Regions from separate parts of the Mesorhizobium sp. M1217 genome, predicted to be linked through region 2. Evidence: predicted binding sites of a transcription regulator. Region 2 holds the regulator's gene; the other holds the start of a gene.
What was found. The regulator PhoB, encoded in region 2, activates phosphate uptake and scavenging genes when phosphate is short. The targets are predictions, from matches to a motif close to TGTCATNNANCTGTCAT.

Region 1 (8,333 bases), 280 kb from region 2:
GGTGGTCAGTGGATTGGCGGCCGGCGTCGGAAAGATGGCGAGAAAGATGCCGGGCTTGCCGTTGAAGGTGACCCTGGTGTCGGTGTTCACCGCGGCGAGTTCGACGCGGGCCACGTCGCGCAGTCTCACCACATTGCCGTCTTTCGAGCGGAGCGGAAGGGCAGCGAAAGCCTCCGGCGTCTGCAGGGTCGAGCGAACCGTGATCGAGGAAGCCACATATTCGTTTTCGGTATCGCCGGGCGCGGAGAGGAAATTCGATTCGTTAATGGCGGTCAGCACTTCCGCCGCCGTCACACCGCGCGCCGCCAGTTTGATCGGGTCGATCCAGACACGCATCGAATATTCGGCGGCGCCGAAAATCTGCACGTCGGCAACACCTTCGACCGTCGACATACGCGGCCGCACGACGCGCTCGATATATTCGGTGAGCTGTTCCGGCGTCATGTTCGGGTTCTGCATCGAGATGTACATCATCGCGAACTGCTGGCCGGTGCCCTTGACGATCACCGGGTCTTTGGTTTCGTCCGGCAGATCGCCGCGAACGCTCTGAACCTTCGACAGGACTTCGTTCAGCGCAACGTCGGGGTCGGAGCCGAGTTTCATCTGCACTGTCACGGTGCTGGATGACGGCCGGCTCGCCGACGTGACATAATCGATGTTTTCGGTCGAAGCGACAGCACGCGCGATCGGCGCGGAAATGAACCCCTGGATCAGGTCGGCGCTGGCGCCGGGATAGGCCGTGGTGATCGTGATGGCCGTTTCTTCAACCTCTGGATACTGCCGGATCGAAAGGTTGAAGATGCCCTGAAAACCCAGAAGCAGGATCATGCAGGCAAGCACGGTCGAAAGGACCGGGCGGCGGATGAAGAGGTCGGAAAAGCTCATTGCTGGGCTGCCTGCTGGTTCCCCGGCTTGCTCGGATCGATTGTGTTGTCGACGGCAACGGACATGCCGTTGGAGAGCCGGTTCTGGCCGGCGGTAACGACTTCGTCGCCGGGCTGGATGCCTTCCAGGATCTCGACCAGGCCGGCGTTGTGGCGGCCTGGCTTGACGAACACCTGGGCGAGCACGAGCTGCGGCTTCTGTTCTTCCGCTGCCGGTTTGGCTTCCGCTGCCGGTTTGGCTGGGGTAGCGCCCGGCTTTTCTTCGGGTTTTGCCGCGGGTGCTTCGGCAGCGGGCTTGGCAGCATCCGCGGCTGGTTTTTCTTCCGGCTTTGCCTCGGGAGCCGCGCCGTTGACTTCTGCGGATTTGGCCGGGCGCACCACGAAGACGAAGTCACCGTACAGGCTGGAGGTCAGCGCAGTCTGCGGCAGCGCCAGCACGTTGTTCTCCTCCGGCAGTTCGACACGCACCTGGACGAACTGGCCGGGCGTCAGCTTGCCTTCAGGATTGGCGACCTCCGCCCTCACCGTCACCAGCCGGCTCGTCGGGTCGATCTTCGGATCGATACCGCGGATGCTGCCGGCGAACGGCATGTCGCCGCCGCCAATGCCCAGCCGCACCGTCTGTCCGATCTTCAGCAGCGGAAGCTGCTGCTCCGGCACGGTGAAATCGACACGCATCGTGTCCATGTCCTGCAAGGTCACCACGGCGGTGCCGGGTGTGAGATACTGGCCAATGTCGATTTTCGGAATACCGACGGTGCCCTTGAAAGGGGCCGTCAACTGCTTTTGGTCGAGCACCGCTTGCAGCTTGTTTACCTGCGCGGAGGAGACCGATGCTGCCGCCTGCGCCGTGTCCAGCGTAGCGTCGGTGCCGACCCCGCGCTTCTGCAGCTCAAGAGCGCGCATCAGCGTCGTCTGGTCGGATGTGGCTTGCGCCTTCGACGCCACGAGGTCGGCCCGCTCGACGGCATCGTCGAGCTGCAGCAGCACGGCGTTGGCGGCGACCTTCTGATTGGCATGAAACTGGATGTCCTTGACGATACCCGCGGTTTCGACGGTCAGGTCGACGCCGCGCACGGCACTGACAGTACCGATCGCCTCGACGCCGGGCGTCCAGGACATCGGTTTGACGATGACTGTCGACACGGTCGCGGCCGGCGGCTTCATGGTGGCGAAAAACTGTTTGATCGCATTGTCGCGGAACAGGTTGAAGCCGACGATGCCGCCGCACACCAGCACGAGCAGAATGAAGGCGATGATGAAGCGCTTGATCACGAACAGTCCCCTCGGCCATGGCCCAGCATAACGGTCGGATGACCGGAACACATACCTGTGACTGGTCCCAATTTCAAATGACGGCAATCTTACTGTACCGTCTGGACGGTCTTGTCAATTCCGCTTAAGCTAATGAATGGGGAACGATTGATGAAGGCCCGCAGAACAAATTCGCGCGAGAAGATCCTCGCCGCCGCCGCCGACGTGGCACGCGAGACGGGTCCTGGCAGCCTGTCGCTGGATGCGGTCGCCAGCCGCGCCGGCGTGTCGAAGGGTGGTCTTCTCTACAATTTCCCGACGAAGGCGAAATTGATGCAGGCGCTGGTGGAGGATTACCTCAGCGCGTTCCAAAAGGCGCTTGAGGCCGCCCGCACCAACGGCGTCAGCGGTGAGAGCCCGCTTGCGGCCTATATCAGGCTTTCGGCCGAGCATGCCGAGGAGTCGAAACCGTCGGCGTCCTGGATATTTTCGGCGATTGCCGAGGATCCCGATTTCCTGACGCCGATAAAATCGTTCAGGCGGCAAGTGTTCGAGCGGCTGAAGGAGGAGACGCCGAATCTCAAGGCGCTGCTGGTCTGCTATCTCGCTATCGAAGGGCTTCGCAGCATGAACCTGTTCGGTTCGGACATTCTCTCCGCCGACGAGCGCCGGCTGCTGATATCGACCCTGCTGGAGATCGCGGAATAGATCAGGAACCCCCGTCCAGCACTATCTGCTCCAATCTCAAAGTGCTCTGCCGTCACACAGGCTTCATTGTGCCGACATAGCGTCCTCCCATTCTTTGCTGCAACGCAAGAGGAGTGGGGTATGGTCGATATTGTTTCCAGCGAAGCAGGAATTCCAAGGCCGGAGCATCCGCTCGACCGGCCAAACAGCACCGGCAAATGGTTTCTGCCGGCCTTTGCCGTCATCATCCTGGGCGGCCTTGCCTATGTCGGCTACGCGCTCAGCCAGGACCTGACCAGCACCGTCGCGGTGCCGTGGATTCTGCTTGGCCTGGCGCTGCTGATCGCGCTCGGCTTCGAATTCGTCAACGGTTTTCACGACACCGCCAATGCGGTGGCAACGGTGATCTACACCCATTCCATGCCGGCCGAGCTTGCAGTGATGTGGTCCGGCTTTTTCAACTTCCTCGGCGTGCTCACCGCCAGCGGGGCGGTCGCCTTCGGCATCATTTCGCTGCTGCCGGTCGAACTGATCCTTCAGGTCGGATCAAGCTCCGGGCTGGCCATGGTCTTCGCGCTGCTGGTCGCAGCGATCATGTGGAACCTTGGAACCTGGTATCTCGGCCTGCCTGCCTCGAGTTCGCACACGCTGATCGGTTCGATCATCGGCGTCGGCCTCGCCAACCAGTTCACGGCGCCGGCCGATTCCATCACCAGCGGCATCGACTGGTCGCAGGCAAGCAATGTCGGCCTGTCGCTTCTGATCTCGCCGCTGGTCGGGTTTTGCCTGGCTGGGCTGCTGCTTCTGGCGATGAAGCTGCTGGTCAGGAACCGCGAGCTTTACGAGGCGCCGAAGTCGAGCGCTCCGCCGCCGCTGTGGATCCGGGCGCTGCTCATCTTCACCTGCACCGGCGTCAGCTTTGCCCACGGCTCCAATGACGGGCAAAAGGGCATGGGCCTCATCATGCTCATCCTGATCGGCGTGGTGCCGACCGCCTTCGCGCTCAACCGCACACCGGACGTGAACTATCTCGAAGCTTACAAGTCCGCAGCGACGCAGGTCGAAACGGTACTCGGCAAATACGTCAAGCCCGGCGTCGCCGTGACCGACGCGGCAACCGTGGTCGGTGACGCCGTTCGCACCAAGACCTGGAAGGACGAGACCACGCCTGCCCTGCAGAGCTTCATCCACGACACTAGCGCAATGTTGTCGCCCTATCCGTCCGTGGAAAAGCTGCCGACAACGCTGGTCAGCAACGCCCGCAACAACATCTATCTTATCGGTGAAGCGCTGAAACTGATCGACAAGAAGAAGCTGCTGCCGATGGAGGTCGACGACCTGAAGGCGGTGACGACCTATCACAAGGCGGTCGACAACGCGACGAAGTTCATCCCGCTCTGGGTCAAGGTCGCCATCGCGCTGGCGCTCGGCCTCGGCACCATGGTCGGCTGGAAGCGCATCGTCGTCACCGTCGGCGAGAAGATCGGCAAAAGCCATCTGACCTACGGCCAGGGTGCGTCCGCAGAGCTTGTTGCAATGGCGACCATCGCATCGGCCGACTATCTCGGCCTGCCGGTCTCGACCACCCATGTGCTGTCGTCGGGCGTTGCCGGCACCATGGCGGCGAACGGCTCGGGCCTGCAATGGTCGACAGTGCGCAACATGCTGATGGCCTGGATACTGACCCTTCCGGTCTCCATCTGTCTTGCCTTCGTGCTGTTCGTCATCTTCCGCCAGATATTCTGAGCGGGGATAGGACTTGGCCAGAATGTCGCGGCGCCGGCTCCGGCGCCGCCCGGATCCTGAACGTGCATTGTCTCGGCGGCGGCCATGAATGACGCATCGCATCTGACATTGCTTGCCGCGGACGACCAGCATCATGCCCCCGGGCTGGTCTGGGCCTATCATGCCGCTCCCGGCAAAGCTCCCGAATCGCTGGCGCCCCGGGACATGGAGGCCGCGCTGGCCTCACTGGACGGCTGGGTCTGGCTGCATGTCGACCTTGTCGACCGGCGCGCCCATTCCTGGGTCAGCCATGCCTGCGCGCTGCCGGCGTCGGCTCATGCAATCCTCGAAGGACATGAGGACAGCCTGGTGCTGGCGCATGAGAATGGCGTCGTCCACGGCATTTCCGCCGACCTGCATGGCGAGATCGCCCATCAGTCGACGACCATCGGCAGATTGCATTTTGCGGTCTCGGAGCGGCTGCTGGTCACCGGCCGGCGCCATCCGCTGGCGGCGGTGGAGGAAGTGCACACCGCCCTTGCCGCAGGGCTGCGGCCCGCCACAGCATTCGAGCTGTTCGAAACGCTTGTCATGGCTTTTTGCAAGACCACCAGCCTGCGGCTCGCCGCGGCGACGAAGCGGCTCGATGCGGTCGAGGACCATCTCGTGACCGAGCGGCTTGCCGACGAAAGACGACAGCTGAAGGATGTGCGCCGCCTTGCCGTATCCTTGCATCGGCCGATCTCGGCCCTGGCAGCACTTTTCCAGGATGAAGACCGTTCCGCCTGGAACCTTTCCGCCGGCGCACATGAAGTTCTGCGCCGGCTTGCTGCCCGCCTGGAACGGCTCGACCGCGAGGTCGTCATGATCAACGACCGGGCAAGGCTGCTGCAGGAGGAGCTTGCGGCCGAGCTTGCCGACGAATCGAACCGCAGCCTCAAGGCGCTGGCAGTGATGAGCACACTGCTTTTGCCGGGCACCCTGATCGTCGGCATATTCGGCATGAACACCGGCGGGCTGCCATTCACCGACAGCCCCAGCGGCTTCATCCTGGCGATGCTGCTCGCGGTCGGCGCGACCGGCCTGTTCTACTGGCTTCTACTGTGCGCCGGCGCCAAACTGCGGTTCTGAGGCCGACTAATGGCGGCGTTCGTTCGCCTGTATGCAAAGTACGGGCTGGCACGTCGAAACCACGCCGTCCCGCCTTCCGAAAATCGGTTCCGATTTTCGGGCCGATGCGCTAGAGCCTTTCGGGATTGAACCGTGCCTTTAACCCGGAAAGGCTCCCGCCGCTGCCCATGCCCCATCTTCCTGAGCATCTTCTCACCGGCTACCGCAATTTCATGAGTGGCCGCTATCTCACCGAAAGCGGGCGTTATCGCGCACTGGCCCGGGAAGGCCAGGCACCGGAAACTATGATCGTCGCCTGCTGCGATTCCCGCGCTGCGCCCGAAGCGATCTTCGATGCCGGGCCGGGCGAACTGTTCGTGCTGCGCAATGTCGGCAATCTGGTGCCGCCCTATGCGCCCGACGATCAGTTCCACTCGACATCGGCAGCGCTCGAATTTGCCGTGCAGAGCCTCAAGGTCAAGAACATCGTGGTGATGGGCCACGGCCGCTGCGGCGGCATCCGCGCGGCACTCGACACCACGGCCGCGCCGTTGTCGCCAGGTGATTTCATCGGCAAATGGATGAGCCTGATCGCGCCGGCGGCCGAGACCGTATCGTCCAGCACCTTCATGACCGCGACCGAGCGCCAGACCGCGCTGGAGCGCATATCGATCCGATATTCCATCGCCAATCTGCGTACCTTCCCTTGCGTCTCGATCCTCGAAGGCAAGGGGCGGCTATCGCTGCACGGCGCCTGGTTCGATATTTCGACCGGTGAGCTTTGGGTGATGAACAAGGAGACCGGCGATTTCGAGCGGCCGGAGACGGAGTAGGAGACAAGGGCATGGTGCGAATTCCGGTCGCGTTCGCGGCGGCAGCACTGCTGTGCTCGGCAGATTTCGCCCGCGCCGACGACAGCGCGATCATCGACCGCTGGTATTCGGCACTGCTCGTCGCCGACCGCACCGAATTGTCGGACCTGCTCGCCGACGACGTCCGCATCAAGCTCGACGACCTCGGCGTCGTGCAAAGCAAGCAGGAATTCATCGCTTCGATCGCCGAGTGGCAAGGCGCCGTCGCCGGCGCCGAAATCCGCCACCGGATCGAGAAGACCGAGGGCGGCGTCACCACTGTGATCGCCTGCTATGATTTTCCCAGCAACGACATGCTGATGCAGGAGACCTTTGCGGTCGCCAACGACCAGATCACCGCCAGTTCGCAAGCCGCGATCGCGGAAAACTGCGACGGCTACTGAGGAAATCATGAACGGGGCGTGCTGTTGCGTGGAACCGGCCGGCGCCTTACATCGGTGACGATCCGCTTCTCCCACCCACTCAGCGAAAGTTTGCCCATGCCGTCCACCGTCGACCTCGCCGCCCATCCGCTGACCGCATGGCAAGGGCCGCTCGGCCTGCCCGATTTCACGCGCATCGGCGACGGCGATTTTTCTCCGGTCTTCGACGCGGCCCTGAAGGCGCATGAGGCCGAGATCGAGGCGATTGCCGGCAACGGCGAGACGCCGACCATCGACAATACACTTGCCGCACTCGAACTCGCCGGCGAGGCTCTCGACCATGTCTCGTCGATCTTCTGGTGCCGCGCCGGCGCCCACACCAATGAGGCGATCCAGGCGCTGGAGCGCGACATCTCGCCAAAAATGTCGCGGCATTTCTCGGCGATTTCGATGAATGAGCGACTGTTTGCCCGCATCGACGATCTCTATCAGCGCCGCGATGCTTTGAAGCTCGATGCCGAAACGCTGCGGGTCTTGCAAAAGACCTGGAAAAACTTCGTCCGCTCTGGCGCCAGGCTCGACGCCGAAGGCAAGAAGCGGCTGGCGTCGATCAACGAGGAATTGTCGTCGCTCGGCACCAATTTCGGCCAGAACCTGCTTGCCGACGAGCGCGACTGGGCGCTGTTCCTCGACGAGGCTGACCTTGCCGGCGTGCCGGAATTCCTGAAAAGCTCGATGGCGGAAGCCGCCGAGATGCGCGGCCAGAAGGGCCGCTACGCCGTCACCTTGTCGCGTTCGATCTACGAGCCGTTCTCGACCTTCTCAGAACGCCGCGACCTGCGCGAGACGGCGTTCCGCGCCTTCATCATGCGTGGCCAGAATGGCGGCGCCACCGACAACACGGACGTAGTGCGCGACATGCTGCGCCTGCGCGCCGAAAAGGCGAAGCTGCTCGGCTACGAATCATATGCCGCGTTGAAGCTCGACGACACAATGGCCAAGACGCCGGAGGCGGTGCATACGCTGCTCGACCCGGTTTGGAAAAAGGCATTGGAGAAGGCCGCCGCCGACCAGGCCGAATTGCAGCGGCTGGCGGCCGAGGCCGGCAGCAATGAAAAATTCGCCGCCTGGGACTGGCGCTTCTATCAGGAGAAGCTGCGCGCCGAGAAATTCGCTTTCGACGAGGCCGAACTGAAGCCGTATCTGCAGCTCGACCGCATCATCGACGCCTGTTTCGACGTGGCGACACGATTGTTCGGCATTTCTTTCGAGGAAAAGAAGGGCATTGCCACCTGGCATCCGGACGCACGTGTTTTCGTCGTGAAGAATGCCGACGGCAGCGAGCGCGGCCTTTTCCTCGCCGATTATTTCGCGCGACCCTCGAAACGCTCCGGCGCCTGGATGAGTGCACTCAAATCCGGCTATAAGCTTGGTCCTGG
Region 2 (8,333 bases):
ATGCCGACCGGCCAAGGATAGGAATTGGCAAGCCATATGGCGCCCATGATGACAAGGCAAGTGACGGCCCCGAGGAACGTCTCGGCCCAGATCGGGCGTAACGGGAAGCGGAACCGCTTGCGCTGCACCCGCCCGTTGAGCAGCATGAACACAACCGCCAGGCACGCGACAATTCCGACGATCCAGCTCCATCGCGCACCGATCGAACCCGTCGGTCCGCCGCCCATCAGCTGGAAAGTGGCATCCAGCGGCGCAATCGTCTGCCCACTGGCGACCCACCATGCGGCACCCCGCCAGACCAGAAGGCCGCCCAGCGTCACGATGAAGGCCGGCACCTCGAGATAAGCGATGATGTATCCCTGGAACGCTCCGATCAGAAGGCCAAGCGCGAGGCCGATGGCCAGCGCCAGGATCCAGATCCAGGGGTTGCCTAATTGCAGACCGACCATTCGCACCAGGAAATGCACCTGCGCAAAACCCATGACCACGCCGATCAGGCCTTCGGCGGAGCCGACCGACAGGTCGATATTGCGCATGACGATAACCAGCACCATTCCGGCGGCCATTATGGCCACGGCCGAAGTCTGCACCGACAGGTTCCAGAGATTGCGTGGCGTCAGGAAGGTCCGGCTGTCGAAGTCGAACGGATTGACGCCGAGCCGTACGCTAGAAATGACATGCAGGCCGACCCAGATGACCAGCAGCGCGCCGACCATGCCGAGCATGCGCGTGTCGAGTTCGGTTGCCTTGAGAAATCGGGCAACAATGCCGAGTTCGGATTCCCGTGCCCGGTCTGTCGTGCTGTCGACCGGCGTGTTGGACGTCGTGTCGGTCATGATGTTTCTCCCGCCGGGTTGCCGTCTGCCGCGGATGCCGGAAGCAGCCTAGAAGTTATCCGCCGGAAGCGGAAAAACAACTCTTGTTGGAAAAACGCCGCGGCGAGCGGCCGCGGCGTTCGGACTTTTCGGAAACGTCGGCTCAGTTGCAGACTGCAACAGTGCCAGCCGTCACCCCGGCGCAGACCTCTTCTTTCTTGATCCAGCCGGCGTCGATGACGACGTTGAGGTTGTCCTTGGTGATGGCGACCGGGGTCAGGAACAGCGACTTGACGGTATTGCCGCCGGGCGTGGTGAAATCCTTCACGCCGGCAATGTCGGTCATCTGCTTGCCGTCGGCCAGTTGCGAGGCGATCTCGGCGGCATTCTTGCCGAGCTCGCGCGCATCCTTCCACACCGACACGGTCTGTGTGCCGAGCGCGATGCGGTTCAGCGCGGCGTGGTCGCCGTCCTGGCCCGAAACCGGAACCGATCCGGCCAGCCCTTGCGCCGTCAGCGCGGCGACGACGCCGCCGGCAGTGCCGTCATTAGCGGCGACCACGGCATCGACCTTGTTGTCGTTGGCGGTCAGGAACTGTTCCATGTTCTTCTGAGCGTTGGCCGGCAGCCAGCCGTCCGTATAGGCCTCGCCGACATTCTTGATCTTGCCGCCGTCAATGGCCTCCTTCAGCACCTCCATCGAACCGGCAAACAGGAAATCGGCATTCGGATCGGAACCCGAACCCTTGATGAAGACGTAGTTGCCTTCCGGCTTCACCTTGAAGACTTCGCGGGCCTGCATGCGGCCGACTTCCTTGTTGTCGAAGGTCAGATAGAACACGTCCTTGTTCTCGATCAGCCGGTCATAGCCGACGACCGGGATGCCTTCGTCCAGTGCCTTCTGCACGGCCGGCCCGATGGCCGAGGCGTCCTGCGCCAGGATGATCAGTGCGCTGGCGCCCTGCGAGATCAGGCTCTCGACGTCGGTGAGCTGCTTGCCGGGGTTGGACTGTGCGTCGGCGGAAATATACTTGTCGCCTGCGGCCTCAATGGCCGCCTTCATTGCGGCCTCGTCGGTCTTCCAGCGCTCTTCCTGGAAGTTCGACCAGGAAACGCCGATGACCTTGTCTTTAGCCTGCGCCACCGACGCCAGCGCCAGCGTCATGGCGACACCCGCCAGAATGGCGGTCGTGAATTTCTTCATCATATCCTCCCTGCGCCGCGTACGGCGTGACCAATTGGCTCAAAGACCAGCTTAGAAGCTCTAATTTTTTCGAGCCTCGAAAAAATACTGGCCCGATCTCCGGCTGCTGTCAACATCGATTCTGATGGATTTTGATGACTCTGCGAGTTTTTTCGAGCGTCGGAATAAACGATGACAGCGCCACCTGCATCTGACACTATTTGCCTGCGTCCGACACTATTTGTCGGACATTACCGACGGCTTCCGGTTCATGAGCGGCCGCGGCAACCGGGAGGAAAGCAAAACAATGTCGGTCGGAATCCGCCATGACGATTTGCGCCGGCGCAACCGGGCGATGGTGATCTCGGCGGTGCGCCGGGCCGGCCAGCCATCGCGTACTGAGATCGCAGCTACTACCGGCCTCAGTCATTCGACCATATCGGCGATCTCTTCCGACCTGATACGGGAAGGCATCCTCGCCGAGAGCAAGGCAAGTGAGCCCGTTTCGTTGAAACGCGGTCGTCCGCAGGTCGGCCTCGCCCTCAACCCGGAAGCGGCGGCGGTGCTGACCGTGGTGTTGTCGCTGAATTTCCTGTCGGCCGCCATTATCGACTATACGGGACAGGTGGTCGCCGAGGAACAGCGCCGGCTGGACACGCTGACCATGCCGCGCGACGAGCTGATCCGTGAATGCATGGCCATCGTCCGGCGCCGGCTGCAGGATCCAGACCTTGACGTCCGCAGTGTCGCCCGCATCGCCCTGGCGATTCAGGGCATTACCGACTCCCCTGCACGCGCCATGCTGTGGTCGCCGATCACGCCGCAGACCGACATCGCCTTTGCCGACATGCTGGAGGACGAATTCGGCATCCCGGCAACGGTGGAGAACGACTGCAACATGATGGCGGTGGCTTTGCGCTGGCGCAATCCGGATCGCTATCGCGACGACTTCATCGCCATCCTGCTTTCGCATGGCATCGGCATGGGGCTGGTGCTGAAGGGCGAACTGTTCACCGGGACGCATTCCTCGGGTGGCGAATTTGGCCACATGATCCATCGTCCGGGCGGCGCGCTCTGCCGTTGCGGGCGGCGCGGCTGCATCGAGGCCTATGCCGGCAACTACGCCATCTGGCGCAACGCCAGGCAGATGAGCGAAGAAAGCGAACCGATCGCCGACGTCAGCGACGCCGACATGCGAGCACTGGCGGCCCGGGCGCGCGAGAAAGATGGGCCGGAACGCGAGGCCTACCGCAAGGCCGGCGAAGCGCTGGGTTTCGGTCTCGGCTCGCTGTTCGCGCTGATCGATCCGGCACCGGTCGCGATGGTCGGCGCCAGTGCCGCCGCCTTCGATCTGATCGAGCCGGCCTTGCGGAAGGCAATCGCCCAGACCGCCGGCGGCCAGCATTCGGGCTCGATCTCCTTCGATACAGAGCCGAACGAATTGCCGCTGATCCGCGAAGGCTGCGCGATGCGGGCGCTAAGCTTCGTCGACCAGGAGATTTTCGCGCCGGGCGCGCAAATGAGGCCCAGCGTCAGAAAGAACGTAGCCTGACCAGGCGGGTCAATCTTCCCTGATCGCATAGCCGGCACCGCGGATGGTGCGGATGACATCCGGCATCCGGCCGTTGTTGACGGCTTTGCGCAGCCGCCCGACATGCACGTCGACGGTGCGTTCGTCGATGTAGATTGTCTCGCCCCAGACATTATCGAGTAACTGGCTGCGCGAGAAGACACGGCCCGGATGCCGCATCATGAACTCGAGCAGCCGGAATTCGGTCGGCCCGAGCCTGATTTCGCTCTTCTTGCGATAGACCCTGTGCGATTCGCGATCGAGCACGATGTCGCCGACCTTCAGCACGCTGGACAGCACTTCCGGCTTGGCGCGCCGCAGCAGCGCCTTGACCCTGGCCATGAATTCCGGTGTCGAAAACGGTTTGACCAGATAGTCGTCGGCGCCGGTCGAAAGCCCGCGCACCCGGTCGCTCTCCTCGCCGCGCGCGGTCAGCATGATGATCGGCAGCCGCTCGGTTTCGGGGCGCACCCGCAACCGACGACAGAGCTCGATGCCGGAAACCGCTGGTATCATCCAGTCGAGCACCAAAAGGTCGGGCACATTCTCCTGCAAACGGATCTCGGCTTCGTCGCCGCGTGTCACCACCTCGACCTGGTAGCCTTCGGATTCGAGATTGTAGCGGAGCAGCACACCCAATGGCTCCTCGTCCTCCACCACCATTATGCGTGGTGCGATCATCGGCTGGGCACCCCCATCATGTCACCGGTGCGGACATTGTCGTTTCGTCCTGCTTCGGACGATTGACCGGCAATTGCTCGCCGGTCAGCACATAATACGCATTTTCGGCGATGTTGGTGACATGGTCGCCGATCCGCTCCAGATTCTTGGCGCAGAACAGCAGGTGCGTGCAAGCGGTGATGTTGCGCGGATCTTCCATCATGTAGGTCAACAGCTCGCGGAACACGGACGTGTATTTGACGTCGATGCGCTCGTCGGCGGCACGCAGCTTGGCCAACGCGGCCGCATCGCCTGCAGCATATTCCTCGATGACACCCTGCACCTGGATGAGAACCAGCTGCGCCATCGCGTCGATGGAATGCGACAGGTCCCGCGGCGTGGCGCTGAGGCCGACCGCACTCACGCGCTTGGCGATATTCTTGGCAAGGTCGCCGATGCGTTCGAGGTCGCCCGCCATGCGGATCGCTCCGACCACATGGCGAAGATCGTGGGCCATCGGCTGGCGTTTGGCGATCAGGGTGATGGCGCGGTCGTCCAGTTCGCGTTGACGCGCATCCATGATGGCGTCGTCGGAAACGACGCGTTGCGCCAGCACGTTGTCGGAATTCAACAGGGCCTTGGTCGCCCCGCCGACCATCGAACCGGCGAGGTCGGCCATGTCGCGGATCAGCTTGCTGATCTGCTCGAGATCCTCGTCGAAAGAAGCGACTGTGTGTTCGCCCATGGTCCTGTCCTCATATGCATGATCGGAACGGCTCAGCCGAAGCGGCCAGTGATGTAGTCCTGCGTGCGCTTCTCGCGGGGCGACGTGAAGATCTTCTCGGTCCGGTCGAACTCGACCAGTTCACCCAGATACATGAAGGCGGTCTGGCGCGACACGCGCGCCGCCTGCTGCATGTTGTGGGTGACGATGACGATCGTATAGTCGGCTTGCAATTCGTCGATCAGTTCCTCGATCTTGGCAGTCGACAGCGGGTCGAGGGCCGAAGCCGGTTCGTCGAGCAGAATGACTTCCGGCTTCACGGCCACGGTGCGGGCAATACAAAGCCGCTGCTGCTGGCCGCCTGACAGGCTCAAGCCGCTGGCGTTGAGCTTGTCCTTGACCTCGCCCCACAGCGCGGCCCGCTTCAACGCTTGTTCGACGCGGCCGTCCATTTCGGACTTGCCCAGATTCTCATAAAGCCTGACGCCGAAGGCGATGTTCTCGTAGATCGACATCGGGAACGGCGTCGGCTTCTGGAACACCATGCCGATCTTGGTCCTCAGGAGATTGAGGTCCTGCGAGCGGTCGAGAATGTTCTTGCCGTCGAGCAGCACCTGGCCCTCGGCTGTCTGCTTCGGGTAGAGTTCGTAGATGCGGTTGAACACACGCAGCAGCGTCGATTTCCCGCAGCCCGAAGGGCCGATGAAGGCAGTGACGCTGCGCTCGGGCAGCGACAAGGTGATGTCCTTCAACGCCTTGCTCTGGCCGTAGTAGAAGTTGAGGTTCTTGACCTCGATCTTCGTCTTCTCGGCGACCGTTTCGGTCATCGTCATGTCCGGGGACAACATCTGTGTCATCTGTCCTCTCTGCGTCCGGTAAGGCTGCGGGCGAGGATGCTCAAGCCCAGAACCGTCAGGGTGATTATGAGTGCGCCGGTCCACGCCAGTTGCTGCCATTCCTCATAAGGGCTGAGAGCGAACTGGAAGATGGTCACCGGCAGGCTGGCCATCGGCGCGTTGATATTGCTGCTCCAGAACTGGTTGTTGAGCGCGGTGAAGAGCAGCGGCGCCGTCTCGCCGGAAATGCGTGCTATCGCCAGCAATATGCCGGTGACGATGCCGGACAATGCGGCGCGGTAGGCGACCGAGCGGATCACCACCCAGCGCGGCGCGCCGATCGCGGCGCCGGCTTCACGCAACGCGTTCGGCACCAGGTTGAGCATGTCTTCAGTGGTGCGCACGACCACCGGAATGACCAGGATGGCAAGCGCAACGGCGCCGGCTATGGCCGAGAAATGTCCCATTGGCCGCACCATCAGTTCATAGACGAACAAGCCGATGATGATCGACGGCGCCGACAACAGGATGTCGTTGATGAAGCGCACGACGGTGGTGATGCGCGAGAAACGCCCATATTCGGCCATGTAGGTTCCCGCCAGCACGCCGATCGGCGTGCCGACGACAACGGCGATGATCGTCATCAGCAGGCTGCCCGCGATTGCATTGAGCAGGCCGCCGGCCTCGCCTGGCGGTGGCGTCATCTCGGTGAAGACCGCGAACGAAAGCCCGGCTGTGCCCTTATAGACCAGTGCACCGAGAATGAGCGCCAGCCAGGCAAGCCCGATGCCGGCGGCGACGACGCAAAGCGCCATCATCACCGAATTTCTGGCTTTGCGGCGGCTGTGGAGCGATGAGGATGTCGACATCGGTCAGACTCCCGTACGGGCGTCGATCCGCATCAGCATATAGCGGGCGGCGGCAAGGATCAGGAAAGTGATGACGAACAGGATCAGGCCGAGCGAAACCAGAGAGGAGGTGTAGAGATCGCCGTCGGCCTCGGTGAACTCATTGGCGATGGTCGCCGAGATCGTCGTGCCCGGCGCGAACAGAGAGGCGCTGATGCGGTGGGCGTTGCCAATGACGAAGGTCACCGCCATGGTTTCGCCGAGCGCGCGGCCGAGGCCAAGCATGACGCCGCCCATGATACCGATGCGGGTATAGGGAATGACCACGCGCCGGGTCACTTCCCAGGTCGTGCAACCGATGCCGTAGGCCGATTCCTTCAGCACCGCCGGCACCGTATCGAAGACGTCCTTGGTGATCGAGGTGATGAAGGGCAGCACCATGATGGCGAGGATCAGCGCCGAGGTCAGAAGGCCGATGCCGTAAGGAGGGCCGGCGAAAAGGCTGGATAGTCCCGGCACGCCGTGGAAGATGTTGATGATGAAGGGCTGTATCGTCGTCTGCAGGAACGGCGCGAACACGAACAGGCCCCAGATGCCGTAGATGATCGAGGGAATGCCGGCCAACAGCTCGACCGCTATGCCGATCGGGCGCCTGAGCGGGCGCGGGCAGAGTTCGGTGAGAAACACGGCAATGCCGATGCCGATCGGAACCGCGATCAGGATGGCGATGGCCGCCGTGACCAGCGTGCCGTAGATCGGCGCCAGCGCGCCAAATTTTTCCGTTACCGGATTCCAGCTTTCAGTCGTCAGGAAAGAGAACCCGAAGGACGACAGGGCCTGCCATGAGCCGGCAAACAGCGAGATTGCGACACCACCGAGGATGACCAGCACAAGAATTGCGGAAGCGCGGGTGAGTCCGCGGAATATGGCGTCTGTGAGCGCGAAGCGCCGCACCGTAGCTTCCCTGGCCCGGGCTGCAGATGATAGCATGGCATCGGAAGCGATGGTCATTGGGTCCTCGCGATTGAAGGCAACAGGGAGGGCGCCGTCGACGCCCTCCCTGGAGGAGATTACATAGCCGAGTAGAGCGGCTTGCCGTCGCTGCCGACGACTTCCTTGGCCCACATGGCCTTGACGCTCTCGACCACCTTGTCGGGCATCGGAACGTAGTCCAGCTCGCCGGCCATCTCGTCGCCCTTGTCGTATGCCCAGGCGAAGAATTTGAGCGCTTCGCCGGTGGTCGCCGCGTCGTCCGGCTTCTTGTACAGGAGGATCCACGTCGCCGCCGTCATTGGCCAGGACTCGGCGCCCGGCTCGTTGGCGAGGATGACGCCATAGCCCGGCTGCGAGCTCCAGTCGGCATTGGCCGCTGCCGCCGAGAATGCCGCCGCGGTGGGTTCGACCTTCTTGCCGTCCTTGTTGATCATATCGGTGTGGGTGAGCTTGTTCTGCTTGGCATAGGCGTATTCGACATAGCCGATCGCGCCGCCGGTCTGGGAGACGTTGTTGGCAACGCCCTCATTGCCCTTGGCGCCGATGCCCACGGGCCATTCCACGGCCTTGTCGACGCCGACCTTTTCTTTCCAGTCCGCGCTGACGTCGCCGAGGTAGTATGTGAAGTTGAACGTCGTGCCCGACCCATCGGAACGGTGAACGACCGCGATCGCCTGCGAAGGCAGCTTGACGTCGGGATTGAG

Region 1: a site for PhoB is predicted at 2,897-2,913, ahead of NKH37_RS04435 (inorganic phosphate transporter). Genes of this name have one in related genera too.

Annotation. Positions count from the first base shown of each region.
Region 1 is NZ_JAMYMA010000002.1:352,462-360,794, forward strand. It holds gene NKH37_RS04420 (efflux RND transporter permease subunit) at 1-885, opposite strand, end outside; gene NKH37_RS04425 (efflux RND transporter periplasmic adaptor subunit) at 882-2,159, opposite strand; gene NKH37_RS04430 (TetR/AcrR family transcriptional regulator) at 2,310-2,846, shown strand; gene NKH37_RS04435 (inorganic phosphate transporter) at 2,967-4,571, shown strand; gene NKH37_RS04440 (transporter) at 4,656-5,681, shown strand; gene NKH37_RS04445 (carbonic anhydrase) at 5,849-6,493, shown strand; gene NKH37_RS04450 (hypothetical protein) at 6,505-6,915, shown strand; gene NKH37_RS04455 (M3 family metallopeptidase) at 7,006-8,333, shown strand, end outside.
Region 2 is NZ_JAMYMA010000002.1:71,683-80,015, forward strand. It holds gene NKH37_RS02990 (sugar ABC transporter permease) at 1-836, opposite strand, end outside; gene xylF (D-xylose ABC transporter substrate-binding protein) at 979-2,019, opposite strand; gene NKH37_RS03000 (ROK family protein) at 2,306-3,550, shown strand; gene phoB (phosphate regulon transcriptional regulator PhoB) at 3,560-4,249, opposite strand; gene phoU (phosphate signaling complex protein PhoU) at 4,266-4,973, opposite strand; gene pstB (phosphate ABC transporter ATP-binding protein PstB) at 5,006-5,809, opposite strand; gene pstA (phosphate ABC transporter permease PstA) at 5,806-6,657, opposite strand; gene pstC (phosphate ABC transporter permease subunit PstC) at 6,661-7,647, opposite strand; gene pstS (phosphate ABC transporter substrate-binding protein PstS) at 7,707-8,333, opposite strand, start outside.